One region of the Arthrobacter sp. SDR-2R genome, then DNA from elsewhere that is predicted to be linked to it. Evidence: riboswitches for the same ligand, from Rfam matches in the RefSeq annotation. Region 1 holds a riboswitch; each other region holds the start of a gene.
What was found. A riboswitch is a leader RNA that binds a small molecule or an ion and turns the genes downstream of it on or off. The one in region 1 is predicted to bind cyclic di-AMP.

Region 2: another riboswitch for cyclic di-AMP. It lies ahead of AC3ANU_RS18575 (M23 family metallopeptidase); the one in region 1 lies ahead of AC3ANU_RS19210 (aggregation-promoting factor C-terminal-like domain-containing protein).
Region 3: another riboswitch for cyclic di-AMP. It lies ahead of AC3ANU_RS11570 (C40 family peptidase); the one in region 1 lies ahead of AC3ANU_RS19210 (aggregation-promoting factor C-terminal-like domain-containing protein).

Annotation. Positions count from the first base shown of each region.
Region 1 covers NZ_CM173231.1:4,175,906-4,181,643, reverse strand. The annotation lists gene AC3ANU_RS19235 (glycosyltransferase family 4 protein) at 1-1,044, shown strand, start outside; gene tadA (tRNA adenosine(34) deaminase TadA) at 1,041-1,547, opposite strand; gene AC3ANU_RS19225 (phosphatase PAP2 family protein) at 1,603-2,406, shown strand; gene upp (uracil phosphoribosyltransferase) at 2,419-3,054, shown strand; gene AC3ANU_RS19215 (glyoxalase superfamily protein) at 3,116-3,517, shown strand; gene AC3ANU_RS19210 (aggregation-promoting factor C-terminal-like domain-containing protein) at 3,613-4,326, opposite strand; cyclic di-AMP (ydaO/yuaA leader) riboswitch at 4,332-4,492, opposite strand; gene AC3ANU_RS19205 (ArnT family glycosyltransferase) at 4,700-5,738, opposite strand, start outside.
Region 2 covers NZ_CM173231.1:4,021,334-4,027,071, forward strand. The annotation lists gene AC3ANU_RS18560 (HNH endonuclease) at 1-347, opposite strand, end outside; gene AC3ANU_RS18565 (NlpC/P60 family protein) at 616-1,383, opposite strand; gene AC3ANU_RS18570 (C40 family peptidase) at 1,547-2,224, opposite strand; cyclic di-AMP (ydaO/yuaA leader) riboswitch at 2,295-2,474, opposite strand; gene AC3ANU_RS18575 (M23 family metallopeptidase) at 2,603-3,424, opposite strand; cyclic di-AMP (ydaO/yuaA leader) riboswitch at 3,437-3,648, opposite strand; gene AC3ANU_RS18580 (iron-dependent transcriptional repressor DtxR) at 3,787-4,488, opposite strand; gene serC (phosphoserine transaminase) at 4,782-5,738, shown strand, end outside.
Region 3 covers NZ_CM173231.1:2,475,698-2,481,435, reverse strand. The annotation lists gene AC3ANU_RS11575 (aggregation-promoting factor C-terminal-like domain-containing protein) at 1-1,109, opposite strand, end outside; cyclic di-AMP (ydaO/yuaA leader) riboswitch at 1,267-1,437, shown strand; gene AC3ANU_RS11570 (C40 family peptidase) at 1,441-2,274, shown strand; gene AC3ANU_RS11565 (protein adenylyltransferase SelO) at 2,401-3,864, opposite strand; gene AC3ANU_RS11560 (ribonuclease Z) at 3,848-4,795, opposite strand; gene AC3ANU_RS11555 (mycothiol transferase) at 4,788-5,309, opposite strand; gene AC3ANU_RS11550 (hypothetical protein) at 5,360-5,738, opposite strand, start outside.

The sequences.
Region 1 (5,738 bases):
TACAACGCGCGCCTGGTTGCGGGCCTGCAGGAACGGGGCGCGGAGGTGGAGGTGGTTGCCGTGGAAGGCAACTGGCCGGACGCCGGCGCCAAGGAACGACGCCGGCTGGCCACCCTCCTCGGAGCATGGGAACCTGAGGCACACCACGGGGAAGCAGTGGCCATCGTGGACGGCCTGGTGGCGGTAGGTGCCCCGGATGAACTCGAATACGCCGCGAAGGCGGGCGGGGAAACATGGGTCCTGGTGCATATGCCCGTTGAGGAAAGCTCCGGGGCCGCAGCCCTGGAACGCGAAGCGAGAGCCCTCCGTGCGGCAACCGGCGTGATCTGCACCAGCACGTCATCTGCATCCCTCCTCCTGGAAAGGGGGCTTTCCCGGGTCACCGTTGTCCTTCCCGGCGTCAACCCCGCACCCCTGGCCCAGGGATCCAGGCCGCCGCACGTGGCGGTCATCGCCGCGCTGCTGCCAAACAAGGACCAGTTGCTGTCCGTGCATGCCCTGGCCCGGATCCAGGACCTTGAATGGACTGCGTCGTTCGTGGGCTCCGAGCAGGCGGACCCGGACTACGCACGGGAGGTCCGGGCTGCCATTACTGCCCACGGGCTCCAGCGGCGGGTGCAGCTCACCGGCGAGCTCATTGGCGAAGCCTTAGAGGCCGAATGGGCGCGGACGGACCTGACCCTGCTGGTGTCGCGGCTGGAGGCTTTCGGCATGGCCGTCACCGAATCCCTGGCCCACGGCATTCCTGTTCTGGTCCGTGCCGGGACCGGGGCGGTGGAGGCGCTTGGCATGGGCGGGCTGGGAACGGCCGACGGCGAACCCCGCCTTCCGGGGGCAGTGCTTACCCTTCCAGACGGCGGACAGGAGAGTCCCGGCCGCCTGGCCAATGCACTGCGGGGTTGGCTGGTGGATGGAAAGACCCGGGAAAAATGGCGTTCAGCTGCGCTCGATGCGCGGACCAGGCTGCCGGGATGGAGCGAACCAGCGCAGGACGTGCTGGCCCTCCTGGAGGGACCCGGCGGACACGGGGAGCGGCAGGGCTAGAGGCTGCTCCGGTGGGCGGCGAAAAATTCGCGCAGCAGTAAAGCGCACTCTTCCCCGCGGACCCCGGGATACACCTCAACCCAGTGGTTCAGCCGGCGCTCGCGGAGGATATCGAATACCGATCCCGCAGCGCCGGCCTTCTCATCCCAGGCCCCGAACACAACCCGGGGAATCCTCGCCAGGACGATTGCGCCCGCACACATGGCGCAGGGTTCCAGGGTGACCACCAGCGTGCAGTCGGACAAGCGCCACCCGTCGCCCTGGCCGCCGCCGAGCCGTGCCCGTTCCTGCAGCCGTCCGGCCGCCTCCCTGATGGCCACCACCTCGGCGTGGGCTGTGGGGTCGCCCAGCTCCTCCCGCTGGTTGCGTCCCGAACCCAGAACGTCGCCGTCGGGCCCTATCACTACGGCGCCGATGGGCACGTCCTCCGTGTCGAGCGCACGGCGGGCCTCCGCCAGGGCAAGGCCCATCCAGGCCTCGTGTTTCTTTTCGGGCAAGGGCATGGCTCAATGATAGTTTCGGGGTTAGTCAGGTTACTTGCCGATGCCGGGAGGCACCATGGACACTCTTCGGGACCGATTGGGTATTTGGTTCAAACCCTATGCGGCGTTGATCCTCACCATCCTTGTGGGCGGTGTGGTCATCGTGTCCCTGGCGCTGCTTGGGGCAGAGGTCTACGACGATGTGGTGGACTCCGCTGGCCTGGCCAACCTGGACAAGCCTGCCCTTGCCTTTGCCGAAGGCCTCCGCAGCCCCGGCCTTGACTCCTTTGTCACCGGTTTCACCAACATCGGCGGCGGCATCGGGATGCCCATCCTGGCCAGCATCCTCACCGCGTGGTTGACCTTCCTGAGCCGGAACTGGCGTCCGCTGGTCCTGATCGGCGGTGCAGCGGCAGCGTCCGTCACCGCCACCACGTTCGGCAAGAAGCTGGTGGGCCGTACCCGGCCCGACCATGCGGACGCCGTCCCCCCTTACGAGGATTCGCCATCCTTCCCCAGCGGGCACACCCTGAACACCACCGTGGTGATCAGTCTGGTGATCTACCTCATCTGCCTTCAGTTCCACACCATGCGGGTCCGGGTTACCGCCATCACCGCCGGCTCGATCTTCATCATCGCCATGGGCCTGAGCCGGGTCTTCCTGGGCCACCACTGGCTCACGGACGTTATGGCCGGCTGGATCCTGGGCCTGGCCTGGGTGGCAATCGTTATCCTGGCCCACCGGCTGTTCCACCTGGTCCGAAGGCGCGAGCACGCAGGGGCAGCGCCGTCGTTCGACCGTCCCATCGTCCGGGACGTGGTGGCCGAGGAACTGCACGACGGCGAACACTCCGGACGCGGGAAGGGCAGCGCCGAGTGATAGTTTTGGGGGATGCGCACTCTCGTTGTTGACCACCCCCTGGTCGCCCACAAGCTCACTGTCCTGAGGGACAAGAACACGCCGTCGCCGGTCTTCCGCCAGCTGACGGAAGAGCTGGTGACCCTGCTGGCCTACGAAGCCACTCGGGAGGTCCGCACCGAGCCCGTCACCATCGAGACGCCCGTCAGCACCACCGTCGGCACCGCCTTCACCAAGCCCACCCCGCTGGTGGTTCCCATCCTGCGCGCCGGCCTGGGAATGCTGGAAGGCATGACCAAGCTGGTTCCCACCGCTGAAGTGGGTTTCCTGGGCATGGCCCGGGACGAGGAGACACTGGACATCATCACCTACGCGGAGCGCCTGCCGGAGGACCTCACCGGCCGCCAGGTTTTCGTCCTGGACCCCATGCTGGCCACGGGCGGAACCCTGCGCGAAGCCATCAAGTTCCTGTTCAAGCGCGGCGCTTCCGACGTCACCTGCATCTGCCTGCTGGCCGCCCCCGAGGGCCTGGCGCGGCTGGAGGAGGAACTGTCAGGGGCCAACGTGCACATCGTCCTGGCCTCCATCGACGAGAAGCTCAACGAGAAGTCCTACATTGTCCCCGGGCTGGGCGACGCCGGCGACCGCCTCTACGGCATCGCCGGGTAGCGCTGCTGCCCTGTTTGAACGGGCTCTTTCCCAACGGGTGTCCCGCCGCTAGCCTGTGCGGATGGACTGGAAACTCGAGCTTGTCTTTGTCCCCGTATCCGACGTTGACCGTGCCAAGGACTTCTACGTCAACAAAGTGGGCTTTAACGCCGACTACGACGAGCGGCCGTCGGACTCCATCCGCTTTGTGCAGTTGACGCCGCCGGGCTCGGCCTGCTCCATCTGCATCGGCGAAGGACTCGTCGACGCCCCGCCCGGCACGGGCTCCAACCTGCAGCTGGTGGTCAACGACATCAATGCCGCCCATGACCAGCTGAAAAACAACGGCGTGGATGTCAGCGACGTGGACGTGCAGGACTGGGGCCACTTCGTCTACTTTGCCGATCCGGACGGGAACAAGTGGGCTGTCCAATACATCCCGTGGCGGAACGACGGACAGGAAGCTGGTGAGGGCACCGGATAGCGCTGGTTAACCAAAGCGGCGGGCCGCATCGTGATGATGCGGCCCGCCGCTTTGGTGCAGTTCCCCGGCATCGCTGCCGCCGGGGGGAGGAGTGCCTAGTACCAGTTGTGGGACAGGTGGAAGTTCAGGGCACCACAGGGCGACTGGTAGCTCTTCTTGATGTAGTCCAGGCCCCAGTTGATCTGCGTGCGGTAGTTGGTGAGGTAGTCCGCACCGGCGCTGGCCATCTTCTCAGCGGGCAGGGACTGGACGATGCCGTAAGCCCCGCTGCTGGAATTGGTGGCCGTGGTGGTCCAGTCGGACTCCTTGGTCCACAGCGTCTGCAGGCACTGCATCTGGTCCGGTCCCCAGCCGAACGCGCCCAGCTGGCTGGCGGCGTACGCCTGGGCGCCTGCGGGATCGTTAACCGCGACGGCGGGAGCCGGCTCAGGTGCGGGGGCAGGCGCCGGGGCCGGGGCTGGCGCGGCGGGTGCGGGGGCTGCCGGTGCCGCTGCAGGGGCCGGTTCCGCTGCCTGCGGCGCCACGCTGATGGCAGCGGGAGCGGGGTTTGCTGCCGGGTTGGAGCGGATCTCGCTCTTCTCGATGCTCATTTGAGCGTCGGACGCCGACGTGGGAGGGTTGGATGCGGTGGATGACACCGGAGTCATGCTGCTGGTGGCCTGTCCTGCCGCGCCTACCCCCACCAGCACCGCGCAGGATACTGCCAGGACGGCGGCGCGCTGGCCCAGGGTGGTCTTTTTGGCCTGCTGCTTGGCCCTGTGTTTAGCCTTGGCCTGCAGCAGGCGTGCTTCTGCCGTGTTCTTGGACATGATTGATCGCCTCTCACACCTGCGGAGTTAGCTGTCGGGTTCGGATGAGGGCATCCGGCCATACGGAAAGATCACGTACTGGCTTAACCCCAAGGGCATTCAGTGCCCGGGACGGTGGGTCCCCCGCCTCTGCCGTAGCTCAATCGGAATCCGGGGAAGCGGCAGAGCTTGGCGTCGACCCGGGATATGCGGCCCGAACGGGGGCCGCACCCAATCGACGCTACAGGAAGTGCACGCGAAAGTCACATTTAGGTAACGGAAGTCACGATCCTCAGCGCGTTGATTTGCCGGATTCCCCGTTCGTAACCTCGGTCCCATTGGGGTATGGCCGCCCCATTTCATGAGCGCAGCGCGCCGACCGTTACAGTTCCCGTTACCCAGCCAACAGGTAGACGGTGGTGCCGCCAATGCTCTGCGCCGTGAAGTTGTTCGCCACCCACTGGGCGATCTGGGCGGCAGCGTCCGAACCGGTACTGGCCCGGATGGTTCCGCCTGTGATGAAGTAGTGGATCTTTCCCTGGGACACCAGATCCTGGAACTCCGCCAAGGTAGGGGCGGGATCTGTGCCGTTGAACCCACCCACCGCCATGACCGGCAGTTCCGTTGCCAACTGGTAACCGGCAGCGTTGTTCGACCCCACCACTGCCGCTGCCCAGGTGTAGCCCGAGGCGCCATTCCTGAGTGCTGCCACGAGTTCCGCGGACGGCGTGGGGGCGCCCAAGAGGCCTCCCACGGCCCCGCCTCCGCGACCACCGGCAGCAGCGGTTCCGCCGGGAAGTGTTCCCCCGGGCGCGCCCTGCTGGCGGGCCGTGTTTCCCTGGGTTGCTGGCTGCCTGGTGCTGCCTGTCCCGCTCCGGCCAGGGCCCGTCCCGCGAGGGGCGAAGCCCGACGAGGGCCCGGCACTGACGATCGCCGCGCTGTGCGTTGTCGACGCCGTGGAAAGGGAGTACGCCAGCGGCCCGGTGAGCGACGCCGCAATGGCGAGCGCCGCCGTCGTCCGCTGCACGGCACGCCAGCGCAGGAACCTGCCGAACGCCACGCCCGCTGCGGCCGCCAAGCCTCCGGAAAGGACCAGCCAACGCAGCCACGCGCCGTAGGCGGACGTGGTGCCCAGCAGCTGGAAGGCCATCAGGGCGGCCGCGGCCACCGCTGCGGCCAGCAGGAGTGCGGCGGGTGGCTGCTGCCGGTGCTGCCACAGGAGGACCGTGCCCAGCCCCGCAAGCCCGGCGATCCCCGGCGCCAGCGCCACGGCGTAGTAAGGGTGGATGATGCCGGCCATGAAGCTGAAGACCAGGCCCGTCACCAGCACCCACGAGCCCCAGATGATGACGGCGGCGCGCACCGCATCGGTCCGCGGGGCCCGCCGGCCCAACCACAGCAGGCCCGCCGCAAGGATCAGGGCGGACGGCAGC
Region 2 (5,738 bases), 150 kb from region 1:
CAGCGCAGGCAGGCGGCCACCAGGTTCTCCCACGAATCGGCCCCGCCCCGGGACTTGGGGTGAACATGGTCAATGGTGTGCGCCGCTTTCCCGCAGTAGGCGCATTTATGCCCGTCGCGCCGGAGTACGCCCCTGCGGCTGACGGCCGTGGAGTGGTTGTACCGGGGCCGGATGTAGCGGTTGAGGAGGATCACGGACGGGCGGCCCAGAATGTCAGTAGGGCCCACCACGGGGTCGTCACCTTCGGCCACCACACTTGCCTTGCCCGTGAGCACAAGCACCAGCGCCCGGCGGAAAGTAATAACCGCCAGCGGTTCATATCCAGCATTCAGAACGAGAGTGCGCATGCACTTACCTCTTCACGGCCGCACCCGTCAGGGGCACGAGGGCCGGCTGCCCTCGGCATGTCCGGGCTATGGATCGACATCACAAGAGTAAACAAAGAAGTGCAGAATCGGGTAATCGCCACTCTGGAGCAGGACAACGGCTGGACACCGCGGGAGGGTCGGCCGCGGGCGGCGCGGGCCGATTAAGCGCGAAGGACCCCCACCGGGATGGCGGGGGTCCTTGGGGGCATTGCCAGGCCTGCGGCCGTTCAGGCCTGCCTTGGGATGCTTAGTTGACGCGGATGAACACGGGGCCGGAACCCACGTTTGCGCTGAAGACCACAGTCTGGTTTCCGTTGTAGCCGCCGTGGACTGCCATGCCGTTTCCGGCGTAGACAGCAATGTGGGCCATGCCCGCGCCGCCGTCAGCGTAGTAGATCAGGTCGCCCGGCTGCGCTTCGGCTGCACTCACGGTGCGGCCCAGGGACAGGTAGCCGGCGGGCCAGTCATGGAAGTGGATGCCGACGGCGGCCAGCGAGTTGGTGACCAGCATGGTGCAGTCCTGCATAACGCCGAGCTGGGCGTAGGCGGCCGAGAGGATTGCAGCGCCCTTGCCGCTGGCGGAAGCCTGGGCAGCGGGAGCGGCCGGAGCAGCAGCGGTGGCAACCTTGGCGGTGACCTTGGGAGCCGCAACGGGCTCGGCGGCAGGAGCAGCTTCCTGCACCTCGACCTGGGGCTCAGGCTCGGCGACGGGAGCCGGCGTGGTGGTGACAGCGGGCTTCTCGTAGCTGATGGCGATGGTGGAAGCCGCGGAAATCGGGGCGTCGATTGCGGATTCAACTTCCAGTGCGGACGCCGGAGCGGAATCACGCTTGACGTTGGCGTCGGCAGCGTTGGCCGCGATGCCGCTGGTCAGGACCAGGCCGGAAGCGGCAGCGATAACCGCAGCCTGGCGGCCCATGCCGCCTGCGTTGTCGCTGACGGCCTTTGCAATAACAGCGATCGAGTTGGTTTTGGTGACCTCGGCGCGATGCCGTGCGGTGGCACGAGTCGTCATCAGTTCTCTCTTTCGTTTTTCCCTCAAACCGCTTGTAGGCAGGCGAAGGTTGTTGGACGCGCCGGCATCTTGGGGGTACGTCGGCGCGTCCCGAACGGGGATGTGGTTTCTAGCGAAAAAGCCTTGGGCAAAGAAATAGCCCTTGGAGCGTTAAGCCCAAGAACTAGTTGCCGTAGTGGTAGTACGAGGAGGTGCCAGTGGCTGCAGGCGAGTGGAGCAGCGTGCCCTGGGAGGGGTTGAGTGCGCTGATCATCATGCCGTTGCCGACGTAGATGCCGACGTGCGCGCCACCGTTCTGGACAACCAGGTCACCCGGCTGCGGGGTGGAGGTGGGAGTCATGATGCTCCACGCATTGGTGCGGGGGATGCTGATTCCGGCCTGGGCGTAAACCCACTGCACGAACCCGGAGCAGTCCCAGCCGGTGACCGGGCTGGTGCCGCCCCACACGTAGGAGTGGCCGATGCCGGTGTAGGCGATGGCAGCGATGCCCGAGGTTGCCGCAGCGGATACGGTCTCCGCCGTCTTGGCGGCCGGAGACGCCTCCTGGCCTGCAGTGGTGGCGCGGTTCGCCGAGGCCGTGGACTGGGTACGCACCGCTTCCACCTTCGGAGCAGCGGTGGTCTTGACGACCGGACGCTCGAAGGACACCGTGGCCGTGGGTGCGGCCGTGACAGCGAGGGCTGCCTGGGACGAGCCGGACTCGGTGGAGGCAGAGACACCGGCCGTGGTGTCAGCTGCCGTGGCGGGCAGGCCCATGCTCAGGATGAGGCCGGAAGCCGCTGCCACAACGGCAGCCTGGCGGCCTACGGTCCCGGCATTTGCGCTGACGGCCTTGGACATGGCGTCCAGGGGGTTGGTGCGAACCGTTTGCGCACGGTGGCGCGCAGAATGATGGCGTGAAGACACGAAGGTAGCCTCTCCCAATGCCTGCGAGGTGAGCTGTCGGATTCGGATGGGAGTCACCCGGCCACGCTGCTTCCTGGGAAGCTTGTGACTTAACCCCAAGGCCTTCTGAACATGAAGGCCAAAATTGGTTCCCCCGCCCCTGCCAGACGATGAAATGCGAACGGACCTTGAGCGGTGGCAGAGTTAGGCAATCCACTCAAGAGCGTCAACTTCGGAAAAGTTGACGCGAGTTAGACGGTACAGCAGTTTTGCTTCAATGTCACATTCAGGTCACGGCGCGTCGCGGACATGTGAGAGCGGGCAACCATTTGGTTACAGCCAGCCCATGGGATCGACAACTTCGCCATTGACCTGCACCTCGAAGTGGAGGTGGCAGCCGGTGGATGCGCCCGTGGTACCGCTCAGTGCCACCACGTCCCCGCGGGAGACGGTCTGGCCCACCTTGACGTTGAAGGACGAGAGATGGTTGTAGGTGGTCTCCAGCCCGTTGCCGTGGTCAATGACCACGCGGTTTCCGCCACCGAACTGGTGCCAGCCGGCAAAGGTCACGGTACCTGTCGCGGCGGCCAGGACCGAGGTCCCGCACTGCGCCACGAAGTCCTGGCCCCGGTGGAAGTCTCCGGAGCCTCCGGTGATGGGACTGACCCGGTAGCCGAAGGGGGAAGCGGTGGTGAGGGAGGCGAGGGGTGCAGCCAGGGTGCCGGCCGAAGCGGCACGCGTGACGGAGCCGGCGGACTGGGCGCTCAGGAGTTGCTTCAGCTTCCCGTCCGGGTCGGCCTGGGTCACCACGGCCGACCGGCTGAAGTCGATCTGTGCTCCGACATCGGCCGAGATCTGGGGCTGGGGGCTGACGGCGGACGCGGCCAAGGGGGCACTGCCGGCGGCATCCGTGGCCATGACGGGACTCGTGGCGGGCACCGTGACCGTCAGCACCAGGCCTGTGGCGGCAAGGGCAATGCCGGCTTTTTGGCCAATACCGCTGGCCGCGGCAAACTCCGTCATCTGCCGGAAGGGACCCCGGCGGCGGCGCGCGTCACGATGCAGGTCGCGGGGGCGCTCCGCTGCGACAACTTCGGCAACCCGGGGTGCCGAAGGGGGGCCGGCCGCGCGGCGGCGGCCCCGGGAGGTCTGCATGGTCAAGAAGGGTTCCTCTCTGGAAGAAGCCTGCGGAGTTAGCTGTCGGATTCGGGTCAGAGAGATCAAAGACCCGGTCCGCCTTAGGCAAGCTTCTGCACAGGGGGTATTCCCGGAAGAATCCTTCACTGGAGAGGCTTGCTGCTGACGGACTTCACCCCAAGGCAGTCCCCCGCTGCCGCTTGTGGTTCCCCCGCCTCTGCCAGTAACGACTCGTGCACCTGACCCGCTGGCAGAGCTCGGCTCCGGATCAGGTAACGCTTATGTATCAACGCTTGGTTCCACTATAGAGGCTTAAGACCCTAGGTAACAATTCCGTTACCTTTGCGTGGTCGCCCCTCTGTGGGGTATGGGGGCCCCGATCAGGGCTGGCTGATGGCCACGAAGACGTGGGCGGCAACCTCGGGCGGCAGCTCCAATGCGCCTTCGATTCCGGGGACCCGCACGGAGATGTATTCGCCCACGCGTTCCAGCGCCACGGCGGCACCCGGCCGGATACCGCCCTCGTCCAGCTGCGCCAGCAGCTCCGGTTCCACCTGGATCGGCTCCGCCAGGCGGCTGATGGTCACTCCGGAGGCGGGCCCGTAATTCTTCATCGCTTCCACCAGGCTGATGGCGCCGTCGGCAAAGCCGGGCCCCGCCTGGCCGCCCAGCGCCGCAAGGCCAGGGATGGGGTTGCCGTACGGCGACTCGGTGGGGTGGTCCAGCATCTCGTAGATGCGGCGCTCAACGCGCTCGCTCATGACATGTTCCCAGCGGCAGGCTTCGTCGTGGACGTAGGCCCAGTCCAGGCCAATGACGTCTGCCAGCAGGCGTTCGGCCAGCCGGTGCTTCCGCATGACCTCCGTGGCGCGCTTGCGGCCCGTGTCCGTGAGTTCCAGGTGCCGGTCGCCGGACACGACCACCAGCCCGTCCCGCTCCATGCGGCCGATGGTCTGGGAAACGGTGGGACCGGAGTGGCGCAGACGCTCGGCGATACGGGCCCGAAGGGCAACGATGTTTTCTTCCTCAAGCTCCAGAATGGTCCTGAGGTACATCTCCGTAGTGTCGATCAGATCCGTCATCCAGCTCAGCTCCTCGAGCGCAGTACCTTGCGTTGTCCCACCGTATCGCCTCTTCGCGCAAAGTAGTCCGGGGGAAAGCTTAGCCTATTTTGACTTTGTCCGAATAGCCGCGCCCCGAGGGGCTGCGCGGGGACGGCACGTCTCACTGTCCGGACTATGACGGGCCTGGCTCCCGCCCCCGGCGGCGGTTCAGGCAGAATGGGAATGGCCCGCAGCGCAGCCACCGGCGCTGCCGGCCACCGACCGCCCGCCCTTCCGGACCAAACTTTTGTCCCCGCCGAATTGGAGCACCTGTGAGCGACACCAGCATCACGATCCCCGCCGACCTCCTGCCCCAGGACGGGCGGTTCGGAGCCGGCCCGTCAAAGGTCCGGCAGGAGCAGATCGACGCGCTGGCAGCAGCTTCCAAGACGATCCTTGGCACATCGCACCGGCAGGCCCCGGTCAAGAACCTGGTCGGAGCGGTCCGTGAAGGGCTGAGCCAGTTCTTCCGCGCCCCGGAGGGCTACGAGGTGGTCCTCGGCGTCGGCGGCTCCACGGCTTTCTGGGACATCGCGAGCTTCGGCCTCGTGGAGAAGAAGGCCCAGCACCTGTCCTTCGGTGAGTTCGGGTCCAAGTTCGCCGCCGCCACCAACAAGGCGCCCTTCCTGGAAGCCTCCTCCATCATCAAGTCCGAGCCCGGCACCCGGCCCGCAGCCAAGGCCGAGGCCGGCGTGGACGTCTACGCCTGGCCGCAGAACGAGACCTCCACCGGCGTCGCCGCCCCCGTCAAGCGGGTAGCCGGAGCCGACGAGGGATCACTGGTCCTCGTGGACGCCACATCAGCGGCCGGCGGATTGGACGTGGACGTTGCCGAGAGCGATGTCTACTACTTCGCCCCGCAGAAGAACTTTGCCTCCGACGGCGGCCTCTGGCTTGGCCTGTTCTCCCCCGCAGCGCTGGAACGCGCCGCGCGCATCAAGGCCAGCGGCCGCTGGATCCCGGATTTCCTGGACCTGCAGACCGCCATCGATAACTCCCGCCTGAACCAGACCTACAACACCCCGTCGCTGTCCACGCTGGTGACGCTGAATGCCCAGGTCCAGTGGCTGAACTCCAACGGCGGCCTGGACTTCGCGGCTGCACGGACGGCCGATTCAGCCGGCCGCATCTACAGCTGGGCGGAAGCGTCCGGCTTCGCCACCCCGTTCGTGGCCAAGCCCGAGGAACGCTCCAACGTGATCGCCACGATCGACTTCGACGAATCGATT
Region 3 (5,738 bases), 1.7 Mb from region 1:
GGCGCCTCCGGAACGGAAGGGACAGGGTTGGCCGGCGGAGGGTTGGCCGGCGGAGGGTTGGCCGGGACAGGATTGGCAGGGGCTGGATTCACCGGGACAGGATTGCCGCCCACGGCGGCTGGGGCGGCTGGTGCGGGCGGCCTGGGCTGCTGGGCGGCCGCCGCGGCAGCCTTGGCGGCCGCTTCGGCCTGGCGGCGGGCCTGCTCCTCCGCTGCGGCGCGCTTGGCCGCCTGGGCCGCCTCGTAGGCAGCCAGCGCAGCCTGGCCTTGGCGGTACTCCCCCTCAAGCGCCGCCGTCGTCCCTTTCAGGGCGGCAAGCTGGGCCGTTAGCTCGCCGCCGTGCCGCTGCTCCTCGGCCACCTGCCGTGCCAGTGCGTCCCTGGCGGAACTGGCTGCCCCGGCTTTTGCCCTTGCCTCCCCGGACAGGCGCTCCCGTTCGCTCCTGGCAACCTTTTCCTGTTCCACCAGGGCAGCGGATACCTTTCCGGCCGCCGCCGCCTTGACCACCAACGCGGCCGTCTTGTCCCCCACGAGCTTGACGAGGTTGAGGCCCTGGACGCTGTTGGTCCCCAGGGCGTCCAGCGCCACGAAGAACCCGGCGTTGGTCCCGCCTGTCTTGTACGACTGCACGGCCAGGGCGCCGAGGTCCTTCCGGTACCGGGCCACTTCGTCGTTTGCGCGGGCGGCCCGTGCGGACAGGGTTTCCAGGCGTGATGTGGCGGACTGGAGCTCTGCATCCGCGGCAGCGTATTCGGCGGCCGACCGTACGGCTGCGTCCCCGGCTGCCTCCGACTGCGCCTGCAGGCCGGTCAAGAGCCCGTCGATGGTGGCAATTTCTGCAGCTTTTGCCGCTTCGGACGACTGCGCCTGCTGCACATCCGACCAGGAGGGATATCCGCCGGGCGGCGGCTCCTCCGCTGCGGCCGGCAGCACGGTGGCGGCGGCCAGGGCGATGGCCAGCACGCCACCGAGGAGCGGGTCCCTCGGCTGGTCACGAACAGGGGCATAGTCCCGAAGCTTACCGTCCGGCGCGGCCCCCGAGGGCGCGTCCGTGGCCACATTGTTACCGTTTGCAGCGATAAAGACCCTGCCTGCATCGGTCGAGGTCACCGCCCGAAATGCGAAGTACATCAAGACGTTTGCGCAATTGAGAGGGGAGCCTCGTATGTTATCCAAATGTGACAATCGGGGGCAGCGCGGGTTATGGTCGTTTGGTGTCCCTCTCAGACGGGACATTCCCGTCAGCATGCCGAGCCCTGCCGCTGATCATGGGATTCAACCGCTTTCCGTTTGGCAGGGACGGGGGAACCAAGTTTCTACGGCCACATGTGGCCTTGGGGTTAAGTCGTTAGCGCCTCCGCCCGCGGAGCCAGCTACCGGCCGGGTATCTCCAGCCCGAACCCGACAGCTCACCCCGCAGGCATGGGAGAGGCGATCAACTGTGTCAAAAATTTCCACCACTGCCCGTCACCGCGCGACTCCGGCCCGCTCCATTGTGCTCGAGGGCCTCGCCGTAACCGCCAAGTCCCAGGCCCGTTCGCTGGGCCGTCCGGCGCTTGCCGTTGCTGCAGCGTCCGGTATTGCCTTTGGCGTCGGAGCCCCGGCCCATGCAGGTGTCACCGGCCCGGACACCACTGAGAACACCAGCGTCCAGGCATACTCCGCACCTGCCCCGGCAGCAGCACCCGCCGCAGCAGCAGGAACCGTCCACACGGTGGTGTCCGGCGACACCATCGGGGCCATCGCGGCCGCCCATGGCGTCAGCCTCAACGACGTCCTGGCCGCCAACGGACTGGGACTGTCCTCCATCATCTACCCCGGTGACCAGATCCAGATCCCCGGCGCTGGCCACACCGCAGCCCCGGCGCCGGCAGCAGCTCCCGTCCAGACGGCAGCCGCAACCGCACCGGCAAACACCGGCATGAACATGTCCTACGCCTCAGCCGCCCCGGCGGCGTCCACCGGCACCGGGACCGGCGCTGCCATCCTGGCATCCGCTTACAGCCAGGTCGGCGTGAACCAGGACTGCACCGCAATGGTTGAGAAGGCCCTGCGCTCCGTCGGCAAGTCCGTCGGCGACCTGGCCCCCACGCAGTTCTTCCAGTACGGAACCGTTGTCGGCGCTCCCGCCCCCGGCGACCTGATCATCACCTCCGGCCACGTGGGCGTGTACGCCGGCAACGGCCAGGTTGTGAGCGGCGGCGTCAACGGCTACAGCACCGAGGTCCACTCCATCAGCTGGCTCGGCGGCTACTCCGCAGTCCGCGTAGCCTAGCCTTCGCAACGCTTTGGCAGCAGCAGGCTGGTACTAAACAGCAAAGCTGTTCTTAGACAGGAGGGCGGCAGCCGGGTATTCCCGGCTGCCGCCCTCCTGTCATTTCCGCACCGTACCGCTGAACAGTCACGTCCCGCAGAAGGTCATGTAGGTGCCGAAATCCTCAGGGGCACCTTCGGCGTAGCGTTCCAGGCCCGGCCGCTCGGCGAAGGGGCTGCCGACGGCCTCGAGCAACTGCTGCAGGGGAGCCAGGTTTCCGTCAGTGGCGGCGGACAGCGCCTCTTCCACGAGGTGGTTCCGCGGAATATAGGCAGGGTTCACGCTGTCCATCAGTTCCGCGTCGGGCCCCAGGGCCTGCCACCGCTCCGCCCAGGCGTCGAACGCTTCAAGGTCCAGGACCATGCCGCGCACGGGACGGAGGTCCCCCCGCGCGGCCTTGCCCAGGTTCCGGAAGAACAAGGTGTAGTCCACCGGCCCGTCCTTCAGGATGGCAATGGCACCGTCCACCAGGGCGGAGGCGGCGTCGCTGTCCGCATCTCCCGACAGGCCCAGCTTGGCCTTCATGCCGCCGGACCACGCCTGGCTGTACTGTCCGCGGAATCCGCCAAGTACCTCCACCGCGGGGGCAACCGCCTTTTCCTGGTCCCCGTCGATCAGCGGCAGCATTGCCTCCGCCAGCCGTGCAAGGTTCCATTCGGCCAGCACCGGCTGGCTGGCGTAGGCGTAGCGTCCGCTGACGTCGATGGAACTGTAGACAGCGGCGGGATTGAACACATCCATGAACGCGCACGGGCCGTAGTCGATGGTTTCCCCTGAGATGGTCATATTGTCCGTATTCATGACCCCGTGCACGAACCCCACCAGCATCCACCGGGCCACCAGGTCCGCCTGGGCGGAGACCACCGAGGCGAACAACTCCAGGTAGGGGTTTGGGGCGCCGGCAGCGTGCGGGTAGTGCCTGCCGATGGCGAAATCCGCCAGCCGCTTCAGCAGCTCGAAGTTTTCCGTGGCCCGCGCGTACTGGAAGCTGCCGACGCGCAGGTGGCTGCCGGCAACCCGCGCCAGGACCGCACCGGGCAGCATGCCGTCACGCCTGACCTGCCGGCCAGTTGCCACGACCGCGAGCGAGCGGGTGGTGGGAATGTGCAGGGCATGCATGGCTTCACTTACCACGTACTCACGGAGCATGGGCCCGACGACGGCACGTCCGTCCCCGGCGCGGGCAAACGGCGTGCGCCCCGAGCCTTTGAGATGGAGGTCCAGGAGGCGGCCGCCTTTGTCCGTGACCTCACCAAGCAGCAGGGCGCGTCCGTCGCCAAGCAGCGGAGAGTAGCCGCCGAACTGGTGGCCCGCGTAGGCCTGCGCCACCGGGGTGGCGCCCGCCGGAACGTGGTTGCCCACCAGGAGCCGCACCCCTTCGGGACTGCGAAGGTACCCTGGGTCCAGGCCCAGGTCGCGTGCGAGCCTGTCGTTCAGGACCAGGAGCTCGGGGCTGGGGGCTTCCTCGGCCTGCCAGGGAACGGCGAGTTCCGACAGTTCCCGGGCGAAACGGCCGTCAAAAGTGACCGTGGATTCAGCTGCTGCCGTCATGGCTTAACCCTATCGCCGTAGTTCCGCCCGCTGCTTCCCGTGCCGGTTGCCGGCGGCGGGGAACGGCAATGTGCTGCAGGTCCTCAGCGGCAATGACCGTGGTTCCCGGAGCCTGCGCCCGTGCCTGCTCCGCGAGGTGCGGGACGCCGTCGCCATAGCGTGCGGAGAAGTGGGTGAGCACCAGCATCCGGGACTTCCCGGACGCCGCAAGTTCCCCTGCCTGCCCGGCGGTCAGGTGCAGGTATTGCCGGGCCAGGCCGACGTCGTCGTCACTGAACGTGGACTCGGCCACCAGCAGGTCCGTGCCTGCTGCCAGTTCTTCGGCACCGTGGCACGGTGCGGTATCCATGATGAAAGCGAAGCGCTGGCCCGGCCTGGGAATACTGACCTCTTCCAGCCTGGCCGCTCCGAGGACCCCTTCGCGCTGCAGCAGGCCCACGTCGGGCCCTTCGATGCCCGCCGCCCGCAGCCTCTCCGGCAGGAACGTGCGGCCATCTGGCTCGGTGAGCAGGTAGCCGTATGTCTCGATGCGGTGATTGAGGGGCCGGACCTCAAGCCTGTCCGCCACGGCACCGGCGCCGCCATGTGGATGGAGCCTCACGTCAAGCCCGGGCGGGCTGAGACCCACCAGGGCCCTGACCACCTGGTCACCGGACGCCGGATAATGCAGGTGGACCGGGTGCGCCACGCCGTCCAAAACCATCCGGGAGAGCACCCCGGGAAGGCCGAAGCAATGGTCCCCGTGCACGTGCGTAAGGCAGATCCTGGTGATGGCGCCCGCCGCCACTCCCGCATGGATCATCTGGCGCTGGGTACCCTCGCCGGGATCGAAAAGCAGCCCTTCGCCGTCCCAGCGCAGGAAGTAGCCGTTGTGGTTGCGGGTCCGCGTGGGAACCTGGGACGCAGTGCCCAGCACTACGAGTTCACGCACCGTTGGAATCTGACGCTGCAAGCAACCCTTTGGCGTAGGCGGCCTGGCCGCCGTGCTGAAGGCAGTCCCCCAGGATGCTGACCAGCCGCACGCCCAGGGTGACGGGCGGATCCCAGCGCCTGTCGACCACACGGTCCAGGTCGGAATCCCCGATACCTTCCAGGACCCTGGCAGTCTGCCGGTGAACGGCCAGGTAATACTCCCGCAGGAGTTCCCGGGGCGCGCGGACTGCGTCCACCTGCTGGCTTGAGTGGCCGTAGCCCGTATCACTGTCCGCCAGCGGGAGCCCGAAGCGGGTTACGAATCCTTCGGCCTTCCAGACCTGCTCCAATCCCGAGGCGGACGCAACCTGCGCATCTTCCACCCGTCCCATGTGCCAGACCAGCCAGGCGATGGAATTGCCTTGGCCTGCAGGACGCAGCTGCAGCTGCTCCCCATCCAGCCCGTCCAGTACCTGCCCCACCAGGCCGGGGAGGCGGTCAAACGCCTCGAGCAACAACTCCTTGGAGTGCATGGGTCTCCTTCCCTGCGGACCGGGCCCGGGCGCACCCGGCCCCGGGATTGCTAGCGTTCCAGGTCGTCCGGCTCAAACTCACTAAGGGGCGAGCCGCCAAAGTTTTCCTCGTCGTCGCTTGCGTCTGCTTCCAGGCCGGTGGGATTCCCGCCGAAATCGACGTCGGCTGCTGCTTCACCCAGCGTGGGTGTGTCCGGCGGAACCTGCTCATCGCCGGAGCGGTACCGGGCCTGCGCGCTTTCGTCCCGCAGCGTCTGGTCACTCAGGAAGTCCTGCTCCTCCCCCGAGACTGCTTCGTCCTGCAGCAGCGGGTCCTCCTGCCAGCGGTCCGGATTGTTCTCTGCAGCCCCGGGGTAGCTGTCAGGTTCCCCGTTGACGGGATCGAGCTCCAGTGACGATGCCGCGCCGGGAGTCTCGTCGAGAAGAACG